Regions from separate parts of the Oceanobacillus sp. FSL K6-0127 genome, predicted to be linked through region 2. Evidence: a T-box and tRNA genes for the amino acid it is inferred to sense, from the RefSeq annotation. Region 2 holds a T-box; the other holds one or more tRNA genes.

Region 1 (10,498 bases), 2.2 Mb from region 2:
ACATGAAAATATTGGTTTTGGACATATTGGTTTCGAAGCATTACATTATGTTGTTCACCATCCACAGTTAACCGCATTACCAAAAATTCTTGAAACACCGTATGTAGGAACAGATAAAAAGGATAAAAAAGCTCCATATAAGCTGGAAATTGATATGATTCGCAACGGATTGTTTGTAGAGGATTTAAAAGAGAAAATTATGAATTCATAATAAAGGAATAGCGCCTGCGCTATTCCTTTATTATTGAAATAAATGTTCTAAGCCATAGGATTGAACTAATGTATACAATAATTGCTCTGCTTTAGTAGCCGTTTGTTCATCAGTTATTGTTGCTAAATGTTTAAACATTTCTTGACGTGCTTTTTGATTAAATGGGTCACGTGTATTCTTACGTAAGTATATGGCGATTTGCTGTGCTTGCTTTTCGGTTAATTGGAATCCATACTGTTTACTGTAGTGTAGAAGCTCTTCAGCTGAAAGGTTCTTTAGTTTGTTTTTTATCATTTCCTTAATAAATATTGACATGCATTCATCCTCCTCATAATTACTCCTTATTCTATGCCCAGTTGTTCAATTGGTGAATTCAAATTTAATCATTTAACCTCTTAGAAGGCGTCTTTGCTTTACTTAGAAGTCCTTGATACTCTAAAGTACAAGCTTTTGGGCGGATAGCACAATGGCACTCATCAGATAAAAAAGAGTTATATTTTCTTATCTGCCAATAAATAACACCTTTATAAATTGATTCTTTCCATAAACTATAATTGCACCTCATTAATGGATAAGGAGGTCTTGAAGATATGGACGAAATGAACAGACGTACAGATAAAACGACACCAGCTCCAAATCACGGAGAACATACCGAAGACCAGGATTTTATCGGGATTGAGTCAGATAGTATAAGGAATGAGGAATTTGCTGCCGAATTTACAGCAGATGATTACGAACTGCAATCTGATGACCGTAGTCATGAAGGTGCAACAACTGTTTACGGATGGATTGGTATAGCACTTTCTGTAATATCCTTCTTTATGTGGCCAGTGGTTCTTGGAGTCGCTGGAATAATCTTCGGTTTTGTATCCAGAAGTCGTGGCGCAGATACACTAGGAAATATAGCAATTGCAGCTGGAGCAATATCCATTTTAATCACACTTTTTATATTACCATTCTTTTAACAAAACGTATGAGGCTGATTTCTTCAGCCTCTTTTTATTACCTTGATTCTTATTTACGGAAATTAACATTACTACCAATAAATAATCCTTTTAACTGCGAACTAACCTAATTGCTTTGTATGAGCAACTATTGCCGTCCGGTTCGCTTCGGATGCACGCCTCAATGCACGGATTCAGCCTCACCGAGAGAAGAGCCGGTGAGATTTCAGACATGTGCTGTTCCCGCAGGATAAGGAATGTTTCGTCAGCTTTTATATTGCACGAATAAAATTGTTTTTTTCGATTAATAACCGCCCTCCGCTCACTCGGAATGGTTAGAGCGACGTTTTAGTTTTTGATAACGGTCATGGTTTAACAGGACTTCATATAATGATTCATTGGTATAAGGGAAAGTAGTAAAATGTATCAGGTTTTAGTTTGTGTGGGTCTGTTGTTGGGTTTAATTCTTTAAAATGCTTGATTATATCCTCTGAATGAAACATTGAAATGCTATCTTCATTCAGCGATTCAACAATTGAAAAAATGGTATCTCCAGGTAGAACTTTTACATGTGCAATTGTATATTCATTACTGGAGGAAATCTTTATTTGTTCAGCGTCATGTTCAACATTCCTGCTGTTGCTAACCATTAAGTCTTGAAAAATACTTATAATCAGCAATATAATGAGTGTATAGAGTATAAGCCTTTTTAGTGTATACATAAAAATTCTCCTTTTGGGTGAAACCATTTACAATTCCATACGTATGATTAAATTAGAGAGGGGGAAATAAAAAATGGATATCTTTGATCTCCAATGGATAGGATTTGTTATAACATTTTTAGCTACACTTTTTCTAATTGGTGAAGTTTTAGTTAATATGCGAGGTTTTTTTGGACTGCTAGGTATTGGATTTATTACCGTATACTTTGCAGCTTACGTTGGAAGTAGTTCTTTTATTCTTATGCTTATTATATATTTTGTAGGATTATTACTTATCATAATTGATGGCAAGCTACTGAATGATGGAACACTTGCAACTATTGGTCTTGCAAGTATGCTAACGTCTGTTGCTTTGGCTGCAGATAATCTTACTTCGGGATTATACGCCGTTTTAGGGGTATTAGTAGGCACTGGTGCTTCCTTCTTCTTCTTAAAAGTATTTAAACGGAGAGAGATGTGGACAAAGCTTGCTTTGAAAGACCAGTTAACAAAAGAAGCGGGCTATAACTCTATGAATATGGAATATGAGCAGTTAGTTGGTAAAGAAGGAATTACGTTAAACGACCTGAGACCTGTTGGAACTGTAAAAATAAACAAAAAAGATTATAGTGCGGTATCTGACGGACAATGGATTCCGAAGAATAGTAAAGTTAAGGTTACACAAGTAGATGGGACAAAAATATTAGTTGAAAAAATATCATAGATGTTCTAAAAGACAATTTCCTAGTACTAGGAAATTGTCTTTTTTTTGAGAAAAAAAGAATGAAAAACCTATGTTAAGGGTAGTTACTAAATAGAAGAAAAATCATTATGTAAATTTAATGTAAATTATTCAACTTAAACCTTTACAAATGGTTAACAAATCATTAATAATGGGAGAGGCGCAAGCGACAAGATTCAACATAGAATGAAGGGATGAAAGCAATAGTGGATATCGATTTACAAACGTTATTATTCGAGTTTATTGGTGGTTTAGGAATATTCTTACTCGGTATAAAATTTATGGGAGACGGGCTTCAAAAGTCAGCAGGCGACCGTCTGCGCAATATATTAGACCGGTTTACCACCAACCCATTTCTAGGCGTTTTAGCAGGGATTATCGTAACATGTTTGATTCAGAGTAGCTCGGGAACAACTGTACTCACGGTTGGATTAGTTAATGCTGGATTTATGACGCTAAGACAAGCAATTGGAGTCATCATGGGTGCTAATATCGGTACGACAATAACCGCGTTTGTTATCGGGCTTGACATTGGCGAATATGCTTTACCAATTCTTGCAATAGGTGCATTAATTTTATTCTTCTTTAAAAATCAAAAGGTTACCGCGGTCGGACAAACTATCTTTGGTTTCGGAGCATTATTTTTCGGTTTAGAATTAATGAGTAGTGGAATGTCCCCATTACGTTCTCTTGAGGCATTTCATGAATTAACAGTAAGTATGGCTGCAAGCCCAGTACTAGGAGTAGTAATTGGTACAGTATTTACATTAATTGTACAGAGTTCAAGCGCAACAATTGGTATCCTTCAAGGATTATTCTCAGAGGGTGCGATAGCATTAGAAGCAGCCATTCCAGTTTTATTTGGAGATAATATTGGTACTACCATTACAGCGATCTTGGCAGCAATAGGTACAAGTATTACAGCAAAGAGAGCTGCATTAACACATGTTATTTTTAATCTTGTAGGAACAATCATTTTCCTTATATTCCTAGGATTATTTACAAGTTATGTCGGCTATTTACAGGCGAGCTTAAATTTAAATCCTGAAATGACTATCGCCTTTGCACATGGTAGTTTTAATATTATTAATACGTTGATTCAAGTTTGGTTTATTGGTGCCTTAGCATGGATTGTAACAAAAATTATTCCAGGTGAGGATACAATTATCGAATATAATCCAAAACACCTAGATCCTATTTTTATTCAACAGTCATCAACACTAGCATTGGATCAAGCAAAAGCAGAAATTATTCGGATGGGTGAATATGCACATCAAGGCTTAGAGGAAACGAATCTGTACGTTACCACACAAAACCAAAAACATTCGGAAATGGCGATGCAGGTTGAAGGCGCACTAAATAACTTAGACCGTAAAATAACGGATTATCTCGTTAATATTGCAGCTGGATCATTATCTGATGCGGAAAGTGTAAAGCACACTTCATTAATGAATTCAGTTCGTGATATTGAAAGAATTGGCGATCATTATGAGAATATTATTGAGTTAATTGATTATAAAATATCGAATAAAGTTAACTTAACAGAGCAAGCACTGGAAGATTTAAATACGATGTTTGATTTAACACTCTTAACGGTTAAGCAAGCAGTAGAATCACTTGATAAAATGGATCGGGAAGCGGCATTAGAAGTTATCCAAAAAGAAGATAAAATCGACAAAATGGAGCGCCAATTCCGCAAAAAGCATATCATTCGTATGAATGAAGGATTATGCAGTGGGTCAGCTGGTATCGTTTTTGTAGATATTATCAGTAACTTGGAACGAATTGGTGATCATGCAGTTAATATTGCCGAAGAAGTTTTAGGTGAGTAAAGAAAAAGGGGGGAGACCTCCTTTTTTTATTATATAAAATTAAAATTTTCTACAAAAAAAAACAATTTATCCATTTATGTGTTGAAATAAATTTTAGAACGTGATATTATAAATCTCGCAGTCGCAGAAAAGACAAGTACATAAAAATTTTGCGTTTGATTATAAAGTTTTGGGTTGTGCAAAAAAGTATTGACAGCAAATCTAAAACATGGTAAATTATATTTTGTCGCTAATAACCTATAAGAAGTAATAATTACTAAAAAGTTAAAATTACAAATAGAAATAAAAATTTCAGACATGTTTTCTAACTATTCCACAGTAGCTCAGTGGTAGAGCTATCGGCTGTTAACCGATCGGTCGTAGGTTCGAATCCTACCTGTGGAGCCAAGTGGCGGCGTAGCTCAGCTGGCGAGAGCGTACGGTTCATACCCGTGAGGTCGTGGGTTCGATCCCCTCCGCCGCTACCATACATAATTAATTGCATAATGGCGGTCGTGGCGAAGTGGTTAACGCACCGGATTGTGGCTCCGGCATACGTGGGTTCAATCCCCACCGGTCGCCCCATTATTTAACAAAATTCCAGGACCCTTAGCTCAGTTGGTTAGAGCTATCGGCTCATAACCGATCGGTCGCAGGTTCGAGTCCTGCAGGGTCCACCAAAAAAATACGGAGGTATACCCAAGTCCGGCTGAAGGGATCGGTCTTGAAAACCGACAGGCGGGTCAAACCGCGCGGGGGTTCGAATCCCTCTACCTCCTCCATTTAGTATTTTATAAGCAGACTAGATTTTATAATTACATAACGGCTCGGTAGCTCAGTCGGTAGAGCAACGGACTGAAAATCCGTGTGTCGGCGGTTCGATTCCGTCCCGAGCCACTTTCCAAACAAGCAATATGCTTGTTTTTTCTTTTGCATAAATTAAATAATTTAATCTACCAAAAAATGATAAGATTCTTGTATTTTATAAGGCAAAAAATTTGCATGAATAGCAAAGCTCTGATAACCTTTTAATTAAAGGTTCGACAAACCTTAATAACTTGGATTCATTTAAGGAGGAAAAAATTATGGCAAAATTTGAACTACCTGAGTTACCTTATGCATATGATGCATTGGAACCAACTATTGACAAAGAGACAATGAATATTCATCATACGAAGCACCACAACACGTATGTTACCAAATTAAATGAAGCACTAGAAGGACAAACAGATCTTCAAGGAAAATCAGTTGAAGCACTTATTAGTGATTTAAATGCAGTTCCTGAGAACATTCGCACTGCAGTACGTAATAATGGTGGAGGACATGCTAACCATAGCTTGTTCTGGAAGCTTCTTTCATCAAATGGCGGGGGCGAGCCAACTGGCGAGCTTGCAGATAAAATCAACGCTAAATTTGGTGGGCTAGATGCATTTAAAGAACAATTTGCAGCAGCTGCAGCAGGACGTTTTGGTTCAGGCTGGGCATGGCTCGTATTAAATAATGGTGAATTAGAAATCACAAGCACTCCAAACCAAGATTCTCCATTAATGGAAGGAAAAACACCATTATTGGGCTTAGACGTTTGGGAGCATGCATACTATCTAAACTACCAAAACAGACGTCCAGATTACATTTCAGCATTCTGGAATGTTGTTAACTGGGATGAAGTGGCAAAAAACTATAACGAAGCAAAATAAATGAAGAAAAACACGCGGTTAATTCCGCGTGTTTTTTTGGTATATCTGTTACTCCTTCGTTCACACTAAGAGAGACGCAAAAGGAGTAATCGACTATGCAAAAAGTGATCCTGTTTTTTCAAAATAAAATGGAAAGCAATCGTGACTTATTGATTTTACTGCTCATTGGTGGCCTCTATTCACTGGGAATTTTTCTATCCAATACGTTTGTAAATATATACTTATGGAAACAATCAGGGGACTACATTACAATTGCTAATTATAATTTAGCGATTTGTCTATTTCAGCCAATTACTTTTATACTTGCAGGAAAGCTCGCAAAAAAGGTAGATCGGATTATTGTATTGAGATTGGGCGTTATTTTTCTATGCGTATTTTTCTTAAGTGTTCTTCTTATTGGTGATCAAGCTTCAAAATATAACTTCTTACTCGGTAGCTTATTGGGAATTGGTTATGGTTTTTATTGGCTAGCTTATAATGTATTAACCTTCGAAATAACAGAACCTGATACGAGAGATTTTTTCAATGGATTTCTTGGAATTTTGCAGTCTTTAGGTGGAATGACAGGTCCGCTTTTAGCTGGGGCAATTATCGCTAAAATGACCAATAATATTGGTTATACGGTTATATTTGGGATTTCCTTCGCTTTATTTGCCTGTGCCGTTGGAATTAGTTTTCTATTGAAACGCCGAGGTGCAGAAGGAGTTTTTCGCTTTAAGCGAATTTTAGGGGAAAGGCATCGTAATAAAAATTGGAACAGAATTCTTCATGCACATTTTTTTCAGGGGTTAAGAGAAGGAATTTTTGCTTTTGTTATTTCAATCTGGGTTTTCTTAGTAACAAAAAGTGAATTCGCGCTTGGAACATTTAACATGTTTCTATCGGGTCTATCTGCAGTTTTTTATTTAATTGCTACGAAATTTATTAAACCTTCCATGCGCAAAAAGGCGATACTCGTTGGAGCAATACTTCTTTACTTTTCCCTCTTTATTATCATTATCGAGATAAACTATCTCTTACTCATGATTTATGCAATTGTAATTGGAATAGCGTACCCGGTAATAAATGTACCTTATGTATCACTTACCTTTGATGTAATCGGTAAGGCTTGGAAAGCTGGAGAAATGCGTGTAGAATATATGGTTGTTCGTGAATTGTTTCTAAATAGTGGACGAGTTCTATCAATAATCGTTTTTCTTGCAGGCGTATATTTCTTTCGGGCGGAGGAGGTTATTCCCGTTTTACTTGCGATTTTCGGTGCAGGTCATTTTATGATTTACTTTGCAGTACGTAAGATTTATTTAGGTAGCCCAATAAAGAAAGAGATTTTATTAAAAGAGCAAATTACAGACGAAAAAAATCGTTAAATATGGTAAAATTAGTGATAAGGTTGTTGATCAGATAAGATAGCATAAAAATTTCTTAAAAATTTCTTATTTGATCAACCAGGACATTTACCTAAAGGCTTAAAATCGCCAAATTTACTAATGAGAAAATTATTATTTTCACTGGGGGAAAATAAATGAGTAAGAAGAAAAAAAAGAAGAGAGCACAGCTGCCCTTTCGGATTAATATGTTGTTTTTTGTTGTGTTTTTATTGTTTTCCGTATTGATTCTGCAACTAGGAGTTGTTCAGATTTTAAATGGGGAGGACTTCCAGCAGGAAATCGAACGGACGAACTTGGATACAACTAAAATCCCTGTACCCAGGGGTAAAATATATGATCGAAATGGTGATGTTATCGTTGATAATGAAGCATTATATTCGATAACGTACACACCGCCAAAAGGAGTACAAGCAGAAGATCGTCTAGAGCTTGCAGAGACGTTAGCGGAATACATTAAGATGGATGATGAAAAGACGCTTAAAGGGATTACCGAAAGAAATCGTAAAGAATACTGGTATTTGTTAAATAAAGAGGAGGTAGATGAACGACTTTCAGCTGAAGAAAAAGAAGACATGTCTAATGCAGAAGTATATCAAGCTACACTCGAACGAATAACCGAGGATGAAATCCAGGATTTTTCAAAACAAGAGCTAGAAGTAATAGCAATTAAGAAGGAATTGGATAAGGCTTATTCTTTAACACCTCAGATTGTAAAAAATGAAAATGTAACTGCAGAGGAATATGCAAGAATTGCAGAGAATTTAGATAAACTACCAGGAATAAATGCTACAACAGACTGGAATCGAAAATATCCATATGGTTCTTCATTAACGAGTCTGCTTGGTAGCATAACGACACAAGAGCAAGGAATACCAGCTGAAGAAGAAGCAAATTATTTAAGTAAAGGCTACAGCAGAAATGATCGAGTTGGTAGAAGTGGTTTAGAACAACAATATGAGGATCTATTACGCGGCAGGAAGGAACAAATTCAATACACGACGACAAAAAACGGAACGCTTATTGGCTCGGAAACAATTGTTGAAGGTGAACGCGGAAAAGACCTTGTTCTAACCATTGATATGGAGTTCCAAGAAGAAGTGGACAAAATCGTCCAAAAAGAATTGCAGACAGCGATCACAAAGTATCCACATACGAATCGTTATTTGGAAGATGCTCTTGCAGTAGTGATAGATCCTCAGACAGGCGATCTTCTAGCTGTTTCAGGAATTCACTATGATCGGAAAAATGGTGAATACGAAGATGCTGCATTTAAAACCTTGTCAGATGCACATGAACCAGGGTCGGTTGTTAAGGGAGCAACTGTGTTGGCTGGTTTACAATCCGGAGTAATTACACCAGGGCAGAGCTTTTATGATAGTCCGATTAAGATTGCGGCGACACCAGCTCTGAGATCGTGGTCAACCGGACTCGGAACGGTTAATGATATAACGGCATTACAGAAGTCCTCAAACGTGTATATGGGGTATATTGCATTAAAAATGATGGGAGAAAACCGTTACCCGTATCCGGAAAATGCTCCACCTTCACTTAATGATAACTGGCGACAGGGCTTTCAGGAAATGCGTAACTACTATAGACAATTTGGATTAGGCTCAAGCACAGGCATTGATTTTCCACATGAATCGACCGGTTTAGAAGGGAATATTGTTACGCCGGGTCAGTTGATGTATAATGCGATAGGCCAGTTCGATACTTATACAACCATGCAATTAGCACAATATACAGCAACGATTGCAAACGATGGCTATCGTGTACGGCCACATTTTCTGAAAGAGGTTCATGATCCAATCGCTTCCCAGGATGAATTAGGCCCATTATACAGTTCGGTGAATACAGAAGTGCTAAATCGAATTCAAATGAGTGATGATAATATTCAACGTGTTCAAGATGGCTTCCGTCAGGTATTTCAGACACCTAACGGAACAGCGTATAGTAATTTTGGTAATTCCCCATACAATCCAGCAGGGAAAACTGGTACTGCTGAAACGGCTGTATATAGAGATGGACAAAAACTTGCTGACACACGAAATTTGGCATTAATTGGTTATGCACCGTTCGACGAGCCTGAAATCGCATTTGCAATTCTTACACCATTTACTGGAACAGAGAATAATCACAATATACCACAACAAATTGGTAAACAAATACTGGAAACTTACTTTGACCTAAAAGAAGAACGTGATAGAGCTAGTGATGAGGATTCTGAACAAGAAGAGACAGAAGAAGAGGAACAAGAATAAATATTTGCCTAAAATTTCATAACGTGAGATTTTAGGCTTTTTTATAATATAAATTACAAAAGGTTAACATTATCTTAATACTATTGCTATATAATAAGACTACGACATTCCACTATTCGTGCAGAATGCAATATAAAAAATGGGGGATATGGATGACAACTCGTGAACAGTTTCAAAGTGAACTTAACGCATTGAATGAAGACATTATTAAACTGGCCAACGCAGCAGGCCAAGCTTTAGATGATGCGGTTGATGCGTTATACAGTCAGGATATAGAGCTTGCGAGGCAGGTAATTGCCAATGACAAAAAAATCGATCGCAAAGAACTTGAAATGAACGATAAAACGATTTTATTGATTGCAAAGCAACAACCAGTAGCGACCGATTTAAGAAGGGTAATTACAGCGTTAAAAATTTTAACGGATATTGAACGAATGGCTGATAATGCTAAAAACATTGCAACTGCCACGATTCATTTAGGAGAAAATGCATCGATCATTCCGAATGATATAAGAAAAATGTATAACATGACAAAAGATATGATGTACACTGCTATACAAGCTTACAAATATGAAGATATTACAGTTGCAAGAAAGTTAGCGGTGATGGACGATGAGGTTGATCACTTGTATAAAACAATTGTTAGTGAATTATTAGGAGAAACGGCAGTAAATCCTGATAGAATTCAATACGTTATGCAAGTTGCATTCTGTGCAAGGTATTTAGAGCGATTTGCTGATCAT
Region 2 (10,498 bases):
ATATTGTGAAAGCATTGGCTGCTGGAGCACATGCAGTCATGATTGGCAGTATGTTTGCAGGGACAACGGAAAGCCCTGGAGAAACAGAAATCTATCAAGGCAGAAAATATAAAGTATACCGCGGAATGGGTTCTGTTGGCGCAATGAAAGCAGGCTCGAAGGATCGTTACTTCCAGAGTGATTCAGACAATAAAAAGCTTGTTCCAGAAGGTATTGAAGGAAGAGTTGCTTATAAAGGTGCACTTGCAGATACGTTCCACCAGTTAATAGGCGGATTACGATCTGGTATGGGATATTGTGGAACAGGAACAATTGATGCATTGCGCAATGATGCACAGTTTATACGTATAACAGGTGCTGGATTACGTGAGAGCCATCCGCATGATGTACAAATTACAAAAGAAGCACCAAATTATTCAGTCAATTAAGGCTCTATAATTTGAACTACCTTTTATAATAGTAATGAATAAAAAATAGATGCTTGGTATCTCTAGCATCTATTTTTTTATATTTTTATGTGGTAAAATAACAGATAGCTTATTCAAAAGAGAGAATGGCAAAATTAAAAAGGTTATACCGCAGGTTGGAGGTACAGAAAGTTGAAACACAGCATGAAGAAGATTTTTCCATTAGTACTTGCGATGCTTGTACTAATACAATTGTTTATAACAGAGCCACTTACTGCAAACGCTGCAGAGTCATTGGATATAGGTGCTGAATCGGCAATTCTAGTCGATGCAGAAACAGGAAAGGTTTTATATGCAAAAAACCCTGATGTTGCGCTTCCACCGGCAAGTATGACGAAAATGATGACGGAATATCTCGTATGGGAAGCTGTCGAAAATGGTCAAATCTCGTGGGATACAACTACGCAGATTAGTGATTATGCTTACAGTATTTCTGCCAATACGGTGTTTTCGGGTGTTGGATTGAAACAACAACAGGATTATACAGTTGAAGAATTATATGAAGCAATGGCGATTAATTCAGATAATGCCACAACGATTGCTTTAGCGGAATTAATTTCTGGTTCAGAGGGCGAATTTGTTAAGTTAATGAATCAAAAAGCGGAAGAGTTAGGGCTATCTGAAGCTGAATTTGTAAATTCAACAGGATTGGACAATGAAGACCTAGATGGTAATCACCCAGAAGGAACAGACCCAAATGGGACGAACCTATTGTCAGCACGATCTGCTGCACAGCTTGGTTATCACCTTGTGAATGATTATCCAGGGGCACTCGATGTTGCTAAAATTCCAGTGACTGAATTTGATGGACAAACCATCCGCAACTGGAATTATATGCTTCCACATGAAGGTGAAAATTTAGGACAGTTTTTCTATGAAGGTGTAGATGGCTTAAAAACAGGCTTTACAAATTTGGCAGGCCACAGCTTCACAGGTACTGCAATTCGAGACGGTAATCGATTAATTACGGTTGTTATGAGAACGAGTAGTGATACAGAGCGCTTCGTAGAAACAGCTCAATTACTGGATCATGGCTATTCGAAATTCCAATCTGAGGAGCTTTTTCCTGCTGGTTACCAGTCTGAGGATCAAGGCACAGTTCCTGTAGCAAAAGGAAAACAAGATGAAGTTAACGTTTCATTAAGTGAAGCAGTACGTATTCCAATTCAAGCAGATGAAGCAGAATTGTACAGTATTGAATATCATATTGATGAGGATAAATTAAATGAAGACGGTGAATTAGTAGCACCAATTGAAAAAGGCGAAGTAGTCGGAACAGCAGAGCTTGTTTATGATGGTGATGTTGATTATGGTTATATTTTTGATGATTCAACTAGCCAAATTGACCTTGTAACAGATGAAGCAGTAGAAAAATCAAACTGGTTCATGCTTACACTCGGATCTATCGGTGATTTCTTTGCAAATATATTTACAGCTGCCGTTGATTGGATTAAAGGACTTTTTTAGTTAACAACAAAATCAATTTTACCAGAAAAACTTGCATTTTGAATTAAAATTGCATATGATAGCAATAATTATAATGACAATTAATTAAAATGTATTGATAGGAAGTAGTAATAGCATGTCTTTCTTAAGAGAGCCGATGGCTGGTGAGAATCGGTGTTAGATTGCTGTGAATCCATCCTTGAACAGGTTTACGGAAAGGATTTAGAATCCAAAGTAAGTAAACCCGGTGAAGAGCCGTTATGAACGATGAGCCGGAAGATAGTATCTTCAACAAGGGTGGCAACGCGGGAAACTTACTCTCGTCCCTATATTTAGGGACGGGAGTTTTTTGATTTTTAAAGGATTTAACAATTTATATAATGCTTAAAGGAGGAATCATTATGTTAGACATGAAGTATTTAAGAAATAACTTTGAAGAGGTACAAAAAAGGCTTGCCCATCGTGGAGAGGATTTATCTGATTTAGATAAGTTCGGTTCTTTAGACGAAAAACGTCGCGGATTAATTGCAGAAACAGAGGCTTTAAAGGCAAAGCGCAATGAAGCAACGAAAGAAATATCTGCTTTGAAAAGAGAAAAGAAGGATGCAGATCCTGCGATTAAAGAAATGCGCGAGCTAGGTGATCAAATTGCTTTACTCGATAAAGACTTGAAGGGTATCGAGGAAGAGCTACAGCATATTATGCTATCCATTCCGAATATCCCGCATGAATCTGTTCCAGTTGGAGAAGATGAAGACGATAATGTGGAAGTTCGCGATTGGGGTACTGTTCCGGCATTTGACTTTGAAGTGCAGGCTCATTGGGACATTGCAACGAATCTTGATATTATCGATTTTGAACGCGCAGCTAAAGTAACAGGGAGCCGTTTTGTTTTCTATAAAGGCCTTGGTGCGAGATTAGAACGTGCATTATTAAACTTCATGATGGATCTCCATGCAGATGAGCATGGTTATATAGAGATGCTACCTCCACAAATTGTAAATCGCGCTAGCATGACAGGGACTGGTCAGCTTCCAAAATTTGAAGAGGATGCATTTAAACTGGAGGATTGGGATTATTTCATGATTCCTACTGCAGAAGTGCCCGTAACAAATTACCATCGTGATGAGATTTTATCAGCAGATAATCTACCGAAAAAATATGTTGCATTTAGCACGAATTTCCGTTCTGAAGCAGGATCTGCTGGGCGAGACACACGTGGATTAATTCGTCAGCATCAATTTAACAAAGTTGAGCTTGTTAATTTTGTGAAGCCGGAAGATTCCTATGAAGCATTGGAAACATTAACAGGAAATGCAGAAAAAGTATTGCAGCTATTAAACTTACCATATCGTGTAATGAGCATGTGTACAGCTGACCTAGGATTTACCGCAGCTAAAAAGTACGATATTGAAGTATGGATTCCAAGCCAGGAAACATACCGTGAGATTTCTTCTTGCTCTAACTTCGAAGACTTCCAAGCACGTCGGGCTGGTATACGTTTCCGCAGGGAGGCGAACGGGAAACCAGAATATGTGCATACGTTAAATGGTTCTGGACTTGCAATCGGACGTACAGTAGCAGCTATTTTGGAAAACTACCAGCAAGCAGATGGATCTGTTGTTATCCCAGAAGTATTACGACCGTATATGGGTGGAAAAGAAGTAATGAAGTAATGGGACTTGTGCGGAGGTTATTCATACCTCCGTGTTCTCTTATTTAGCATGGAATGGCCAAAAATTTGACATTCATTTTTGAGCATGATATATTATTTCTTGGCAAATAAGCAAGTATAGAACTTTTTTATTTGTATAAGCAACAAAAGCTTGCATTCCAGTATAAGTTTTTCTTAGAAAGCAAAGAACGCCTTCTAAGAATCCCTTTAAAGAATGCTCAGTTTTCTAATCGTTATGGAGGTATACCCAAGTCTGGCTGAAGGGATCGGTCTTGAAAACCGACAGGCGGGTCAAACCGCGCGGGGGTTCGAATCCCTCTACCTCCTCCATTTGAAATCAAAAGTATAATAATTGGAGATAAAGAAAACCGCTGTTTTTCAGCGGTTTTTTCATATTACTTTTCCCTATCAAGGAAGGATTGTAAGAAGTTTAATGGGAGATGAACCTTATCCTCCTCATTTAATTGTAAAAAATGAATATCTTCATTCTCTGCTGCTTGGCTTTTGATATTGTTCACTTCATTATTTAGTTTCTCCATTTTAGAATCCAGTTTATTTGCTACATTTGCTGCTTCCGTTAATTCCATGATTAACTGCTGGGGAACTTCCCCATTATATTTATAGTAGATTTTATGCTCTAAGCTTGCCCAGAAATCCATGGCAACCGAGCGGATTTGAACTTCGATATAAACCTGTTCGGTTCGATCTGACATAAATACTGGAATCGATAAAATAAGATGGAGGCTTTTATATCCATTCGATTTAGGATGTTTTATATAGTCTTTTACTTCTATAACCGTAATATCCTGTTGGTTTTGAATCATTTCACTTACCTTATAAATATCGGAAATAAAGGAACATACGATACGAATTCCCACAATATCTTTAATATTTTCGCGAATTGCATCCATCGATATATCTAAATTTTTACGATACACTTTTTTGAGAATGCTTTCTGGAGATTTTATTCGTGATTTGATATGTTCAATAGGATTATAAGAATGTATATGTTGAAACTCCTCTTTTAGTATATTCAATTTTGTATTCATTTCATCTAGACCAAATTTATAAGTTATCATGAAGCGTGTAAGTTCATTACGGACCTGTTTTAATTGCTGTAATTGATTCATGCTTTGATTCCTTTCACCTTTATTGATAAACTTATTATATCAAATACGGTGTCATTCAGATAATTTCTTGACAAAATAAAGATAAGAGCTTATAGTCATAGCAATTAAATGATTTGAGACGGAGAATAGGCCAGTAATACAATGACTATCGGAAAGAGAAAGGGATTTATAAGCTGGAAGATCCCTGCGAAATAGCGTGTATGAACCTACCTAGGAGTCGTTAGCGATAAACTAACCGCAGGAAACTGTGTTATCAATTTAGAGATGGGCATGATTGCCAAATTAGGTGGTACCGCGGAAACTGATTCCGTCCTTTGTTAAGGATGCAGAATCAGTTTTTTTAATTTCTTAGGAGGTTGTCACATGGATAAAAGAATTGCATTTTTAGGAGCTGGATCCCTCGCAGAGGCGATCCTATCTGGTATTATTAAATCCGAAGTTGTAGCAAAAGAAAATATATATGTAACCAATAAAAGTAATCGAGAACGACTAATATACATTGAAAATTGCTATCACGTTCAATGCTCTTCAGATAAAGAAAAAGTCTTCAGGAATGCTGATATTATTATTTTGGCTAGTAAGCCAAAGGATGCAGTGGAATCGATTGCGTCGATAAAACCTTATTTGAATGAAAAGCAATTAATTATTTCGACCATTGCTGGTTTATCGACTGAAAAAATGGAGCAACTTCTGGACATACAAATTCCAGTTGTACGTACAATGCCAAACACATCCGCTCTCATTGGACATTCTGCGACAGCACTTTCGGCAGGGAAATATGTCGAAACGGAGCATCTCTTACAAACGGATCAATTATTTCAAACTGTAGGTATGACGAAGCTTGTCGATGAAAAGGATATGCATGCGATTACAGCTGTTTCTGGCAGTGGTCCAGCCTTTATTTATTATTTTGTAGAAGCGATGGAAAAAGCTGCAATGGAATTTGGCCTCGACAGGCAAACTGCTAAGGATCTTATTACCCAAACGGTCATTGGTGCTGGAAACATGCTAAAGCAATCTGGTGAAACACCAGCAGTGCTGCGGAAAAACATTACAAGTCCAGGAGGAACAACAGAGGCTGGTATTGCCGATTTAGATCGTCATAACTTTGAAGAAATGATTTTTTCATGTATCCGACAAGCACGTGATCGGTCAATTCAATTAGGTGAAAAGTAAAGGAAGTGAAATAGATGGAGACACCAGCATGTGCATATTGTAAGAAACAATGGAGTTATTTAACAACATTAAGGAATCTGTTTCGAATTAAAATGAGTTGTCCACATTGTGGAAAAGAAAATTATTATGATTCAGGCGCAAGTAATAGTTTTCTAGCCTTGATGATTGCGCCAGCATTAATTATTATCGGGGCATTTCTAAACCTCCCCTTGGGATGGCTAATCGGAATCTCGCTTATTCTCATTCTGATTCATTTTTTGCTTTACCCTTTCCGGACGAATGTAAGAAAAGCAGATTAAAAAAGGATGCACCGTTATGGTCATCCTTTTTTATTATCTCGCTAATTCTCTTCGTGTATATCGTCTGGAATGCTGAAGTGAGCGTCCAACCTTTTCTAAAATTTGTTCGATTGGGGTTTCTTCCTGCATTAAGTCATAGTCCGAAATGTTAATACGCAAAATTGGACATGCATTAAAGTTATCAATCCAATTCGTATAGCGATTATACATTTCCTCCCAGTAGCTAATTGGCGTACTCTTTTCCATATCCCGACCGCGTTCTTGGATCCTGCTTATAATCTCGTCAAAGGAGCCTTCCAAGTATATGAGTAGGTCTGGATGCGGGAAATATGGTGTCATTACCATTGCATCAAATAAATTGGTATAGGTTTCATAATCAGTTGGTGACATAGTACCTTTATCAAAATGCATTTTGGCAAAAATTCCAGTATCCTCATAAATGGAACGGTCCTGGACAAAGCCGCCGCCATATTCGAAAATTTTCTTTTGCTCTTTAAAGCGTTCTGCCAGGAAGTAGACCTGCAGATGGAAGCTCCATCGTTCGAAGTCATCATAAAATTTTTCTAGATACGGATTTGTGTCCACCTTTTCAAAAGATGTTTTAAATTCTAAAGCCTGTGCTAAGGCTCTTGTCATGGTTGATTTACCAACTCCAACCGTACCTGCAATTGTAATCACACTGTCGTTTGGAATATGGTATTTTTCTCTTAAGTTCATTATTGGTTCCCCTTCATTTTCATTCCACCCGCAAATGCAAATGGTTCGTTACTTTTTCAATAATGCAATCTAAATCCTTTTGATACTGAACAAAATCGGTCGTATCGCCATTTATTCGGATGACGGGAATGTCAGGATGTAATTGTTCAAAAGCATTCATATAGTCCTCGTAATCGTTTCTTAGCTGTGCAAGATAAGAAGCTTTTATATTTTGCTCAATATTTCTGCCGCGCCTTCTGATTCGATCCAAAATTGTATCGAGACTAGCATTTAAATAGATGAGCATATTTGGAGTGGGCATATCGGTTGTTAGGATTTGGTATATTTTTTCATATTTCTCCAATTTATCCTCTTGCAATGTACGTTTTGCAAAAATCATGTTTTTTGATATATGATAATCAGCTATTACAGCTTTGTTTGCTCTAAGATATTTCTTATCGATATCTTCCAATTGCTTGAATCGATTGCATAAAAAAAACATCTCGGTTTGAAAACTCCACTCATCGATATCATCGTAAAATTTGCCAAGAAAAGGATTTTCCTCCACAATTTCTTTTAACAAGTGATAATTAAAGTGATTGGATAGTTTTTTAGCGAGCGATGTTTTACCAATGCCAATCGGTCCTTCAATTGCAATGAAAGGCACTTCAGCCATTATTATTTCCTCCATTCATTGCTTTCATAGACAGAATTTATTTTACCATAGAATATGGCTATCTTCCATGTGAAAATAATGCCGCTTTCCAATTCGACAAAAATTTTGTATAATGTATTTTATCTTGTCCTAAAAATTTTAGGCTCCGTAGCTCAGGGGATAGAGCATCGGTTTCCTAAACCGTGTGTCGCAGGTTCGAATCCTGCCGGGGCCGCCACTGCCAAATATTGCATCTCAAAGTAATTTCTCTTCCGCATTCTGTTCAAACGTCCAGCATACAGTCAAAATAAAAAAATCTAATAACAGAGAGGACATTTATATGAGCTTAACAAAAAAAATTATGATTGCCCTCATATTAGGGGTAATTGTCGGTATCGGTTTAACCTTTGTTCCTGATAAGGCGTTTTCAATGCTAGATACTTATTTATTAGCCCCCGTTGGTCAAATTTTTATTAATTTAATTATGATGCTTGTTGTTCCACTTGTATTTGTTTCTATTACGCTAGGAACAGTTGGGTTAGGTGATCCAGCAAAGTTAGGAAAAATCGGTACGTATACGGTTAGTTTTTTCCTAATTACAACAGCAATGGCCATTTCTATTGGTCTTGGACTTGGATATATCCTCCAACCCGGAAAAGAAGGTGTATTCAATACAGATCAATCATATGAATCAGCTGAAGCACCACCAATTATGGAAACGATTATTAATATCATTCCAGAAAATCCAATCGCATCAATGGCTACTGGTGATATGCTGCAAATCATAGCATTTGCTATTTTCATAGGAGTTGCGTTAGCTTTTCTTGGTGAAAAAACAGCAGGAATTCATCGTTTATTTGAGCAAGCAAATGAAATTTTGAATTGGTTAGTTATGTTGGTTATGAAAGCTGCGCCATATGGAGCATTTGCACTAATTGCCTCTGCGATTGGTGATGCAGGGTTAGATGCAATTGGTTCCATGGCAATGTATATGATTACGGTTGTGCTTGGTTTGTTCATTCATGGAGCGGTTGTCTACAGTCTAGCCATTTGGTGGCTTGGAAAAGCGAATCCGTTTAAATTCTATAAAGGATTCTTCCCAGCGATGTCCGTTGCATTTAGTACATCCAGCTCGAATGCTACGTTACCGATTTCTATGAAAGCTGCGCAAGAAAATCTTGGCGTAAAAAAAGAGATTAGTAGCTTTGTTCAACCATTAGGTGCAACAATCAATATGGATGGAACAGCGATTATGCAAGCTGTAGCTACCGTGTTCATTTCCCAAGTATATGCACTTCCGTTAAGTCCAACAGATTTGCTTCTAGTTGTCCTAACAGCAACATTAGCAAGTATTGGGACAGCAGGTGTACCTGGTGTCGGTATGATTATGCTGGCGATGGTATTAGGTCAAGTAGGTTTACCTGTGGAAGGTATTGCATTGATTATCGGTATTGACCGTATCCTTGATATGTTACGTACGTCTTTAAATATTACAGGGGATGCAGCATGTGCTTTTATTATTTCTGAAAAGGAAAGACGTAAGGAAGAAAAGGCTGCAAAGGCTTAAATTAAAATAAGAATGTTAATGATGATCACGTTGGATTGCTATTAGTTGCAAACAACGTGATTTTCTTTGGGCTTAAAGATATATCCAAATTTAAATAATATTTTGAATAATAGTAATTGAGATGAATTACTTTAAAATCGTCACAAAATGTTCTAAACTATATATTAGTTACCGAATGTTTCAATTATTTTCAATTAATTATTTAAGAAATAATGAAATCGATTACAAAGAAGGATGAGGTGATTGGATGGATATGCAAGTAATACCAGCAAGAAGTGAGAACTATAATTTAAAAGATTATCAAAAAGTAAGAGAAAACTTCAAATGGGATGATGTAAACAAGCATTTTGCCTGGAACGAGACTGGAAAGGTAAATATCGCATATGAAGCATTGGATCGCCATGCAGAGAATCCTGCTAAAAAAGATAAGGTAGCTTTATTATATTCTGCTCCAGACCGTGAGGAGCAGCTTACGTTTTCAGATTTAAGTAAACAGAGTAATAAGTTTGCAAATGTACTAAAGAAGCATCAAGTAAACAAAGGGGACCGTGTATTTCTCTTTATGCCACGAAGTCCAGAATTTTATGCAGCATTCTTTGGGATATTAAAAACTGGCGCGATTGCTGGACCCTTATTCGAGGCATTTATGGAGCAAGCTGTCCGAGATCGCCTGCAGGATAGTGAAGCAAGTGTACTGATTACGACCCCAGAGCTAATTGAGAGAGTTCCACAAGATGAATTACCACAATTAGAAACAGTAATTCTTGTTGGGGAAGCAGGGGTAGCTCATACGTATATTGATTATCATACTGAAATGGCCGGGGCCTCTGAAGCATTTGATATCGAATGGGTTGATTTAGAAGATGGTATGCTGCTCCACTATACATCGGGATCTACTGGAAAGCCTAAGGGCGTTTATCATGTGCACAATGCTATGATTCAGCATTACGCTACAGGTGAATGGGTACTCGATCTGAAAGAAGATGATGTATATTGGTGTACTGCGGACCCAGGCTGGGTAACTGGAACAAGCTACGGTATCTTTGCACCTTGGTTGCATGGTGTGACAAACGTGATTCGTGGTGGACGTTTTACGCCAGATGACTGGTATGAAACCCTGGAGAAAAATAAGGTAACGGTATGGTATACCGCTCCAACAGCATTGCGGATGCTTGTCAGTCACGGTGAAGAGGCATTAAAGAAATATGATCTTTTAGAATTACGTCATATCATGAGTGTTGGGGAGCCATTGAACCCAGAGGTTGTTACATGGGGATTAAAAGCATTTAATCTACGCATCCATGATACATGGTGGATGACCGAAACAGGTGCACAGCTCATTGTAAATCTACCTGCATTGGAAATTCGCCCAGGTTCGATGGGGAAA

What was found. The T-box of region 2 lies ahead of serS (serine--tRNA ligase). A T-box ahead of a tRNA ligase gene usually reads a tRNA of that ligase, here a tRNA-Ser.
Region 1: it encodes a tRNA-Ser, which carries the amino acid that the T-box ahead of serS (serine--tRNA ligase) is inferred to sense. The anticodon was not compared.

The regions. Positions count from the first base shown of each region.
Region 1 is NZ_CP150287.1:2,707,459-2,717,956, forward strand. It holds gene MHH64_RS13355 (deoxyribonuclease IV) at 1-211, shown strand, start outside; gene MHH64_RS13360 (DUF2624 family protein) at 242-526, opposite strand; gene MHH64_RS13365 (hypothetical protein) at 802-1,176, shown strand; gene MHH64_RS13370 (hypothetical protein) at 1,551-1,877, opposite strand; gene MHH64_RS13375 (NfeD family protein) at 1,951-2,580, shown strand; gene MHH64_RS13380 (Na/Pi cotransporter family protein) at 2,805-4,430, shown strand; tRNA gene MHH64_RS13385 (tRNA-Asn) at 4,743-4,817, shown strand; tRNA gene MHH64_RS13390 (tRNA-Met) at 4,821-4,897, shown strand; tRNA gene MHH64_RS13395 (tRNA-His) at 4,919-4,994, shown strand; tRNA gene MHH64_RS13400 (tRNA-Ile) at 5,013-5,089, shown strand; tRNA gene MHH64_RS13405 (tRNA-Ser) at 5,099-5,191, shown strand; tRNA gene MHH64_RS13410 (tRNA-Phe) at 5,234-5,306, shown strand; gene sodA (superoxide dismutase SodA) at 5,495-6,106, shown strand; gene MHH64_RS13420 (MFS transporter) at 6,202-7,473, shown strand; gene MHH64_RS13425 (penicillin-binding protein 2) at 7,629-9,755, shown strand; gene phoU (phosphate signaling complex protein PhoU) at 9,908-10,498, shown strand, end outside.
Region 2 is NZ_CP150287.1:551,447-561,944, forward strand. It holds gene guaB (IMP dehydrogenase) at 1-428, shown strand, start outside; gene MHH64_RS02580 (serine hydrolase) at 600-1,934, shown strand; T-box leader at 2,020-2,244, shown strand; gene serS (serine--tRNA ligase) at 2,315-3,589, shown strand; tRNA gene MHH64_RS02590 (tRNA-Ser) at 3,826-3,918, shown strand; gene MHH64_RS02595 (GTP pyrophosphokinase family protein) at 3,984-4,718, opposite strand; gene proC (pyrroline-5-carboxylate reductase) at 5,082-5,894, shown strand; gene MHH64_RS02605 (TIGR04104 family putative zinc finger protein) at 5,909-6,193, shown strand; gene MHH64_RS02610 (deoxynucleoside kinase) at 6,227-6,910, opposite strand; gene MHH64_RS02615 (deoxynucleoside kinase) at 6,930-7,565, opposite strand; tRNA gene MHH64_RS02620 (tRNA-Arg) at 7,707-7,782, shown strand; gene MHH64_RS02625 (dicarboxylate/amino acid:cation symporter) at 7,885-9,111, shown strand; gene acsA (acetate--CoA ligase) at 9,359-10,498, shown strand, end outside.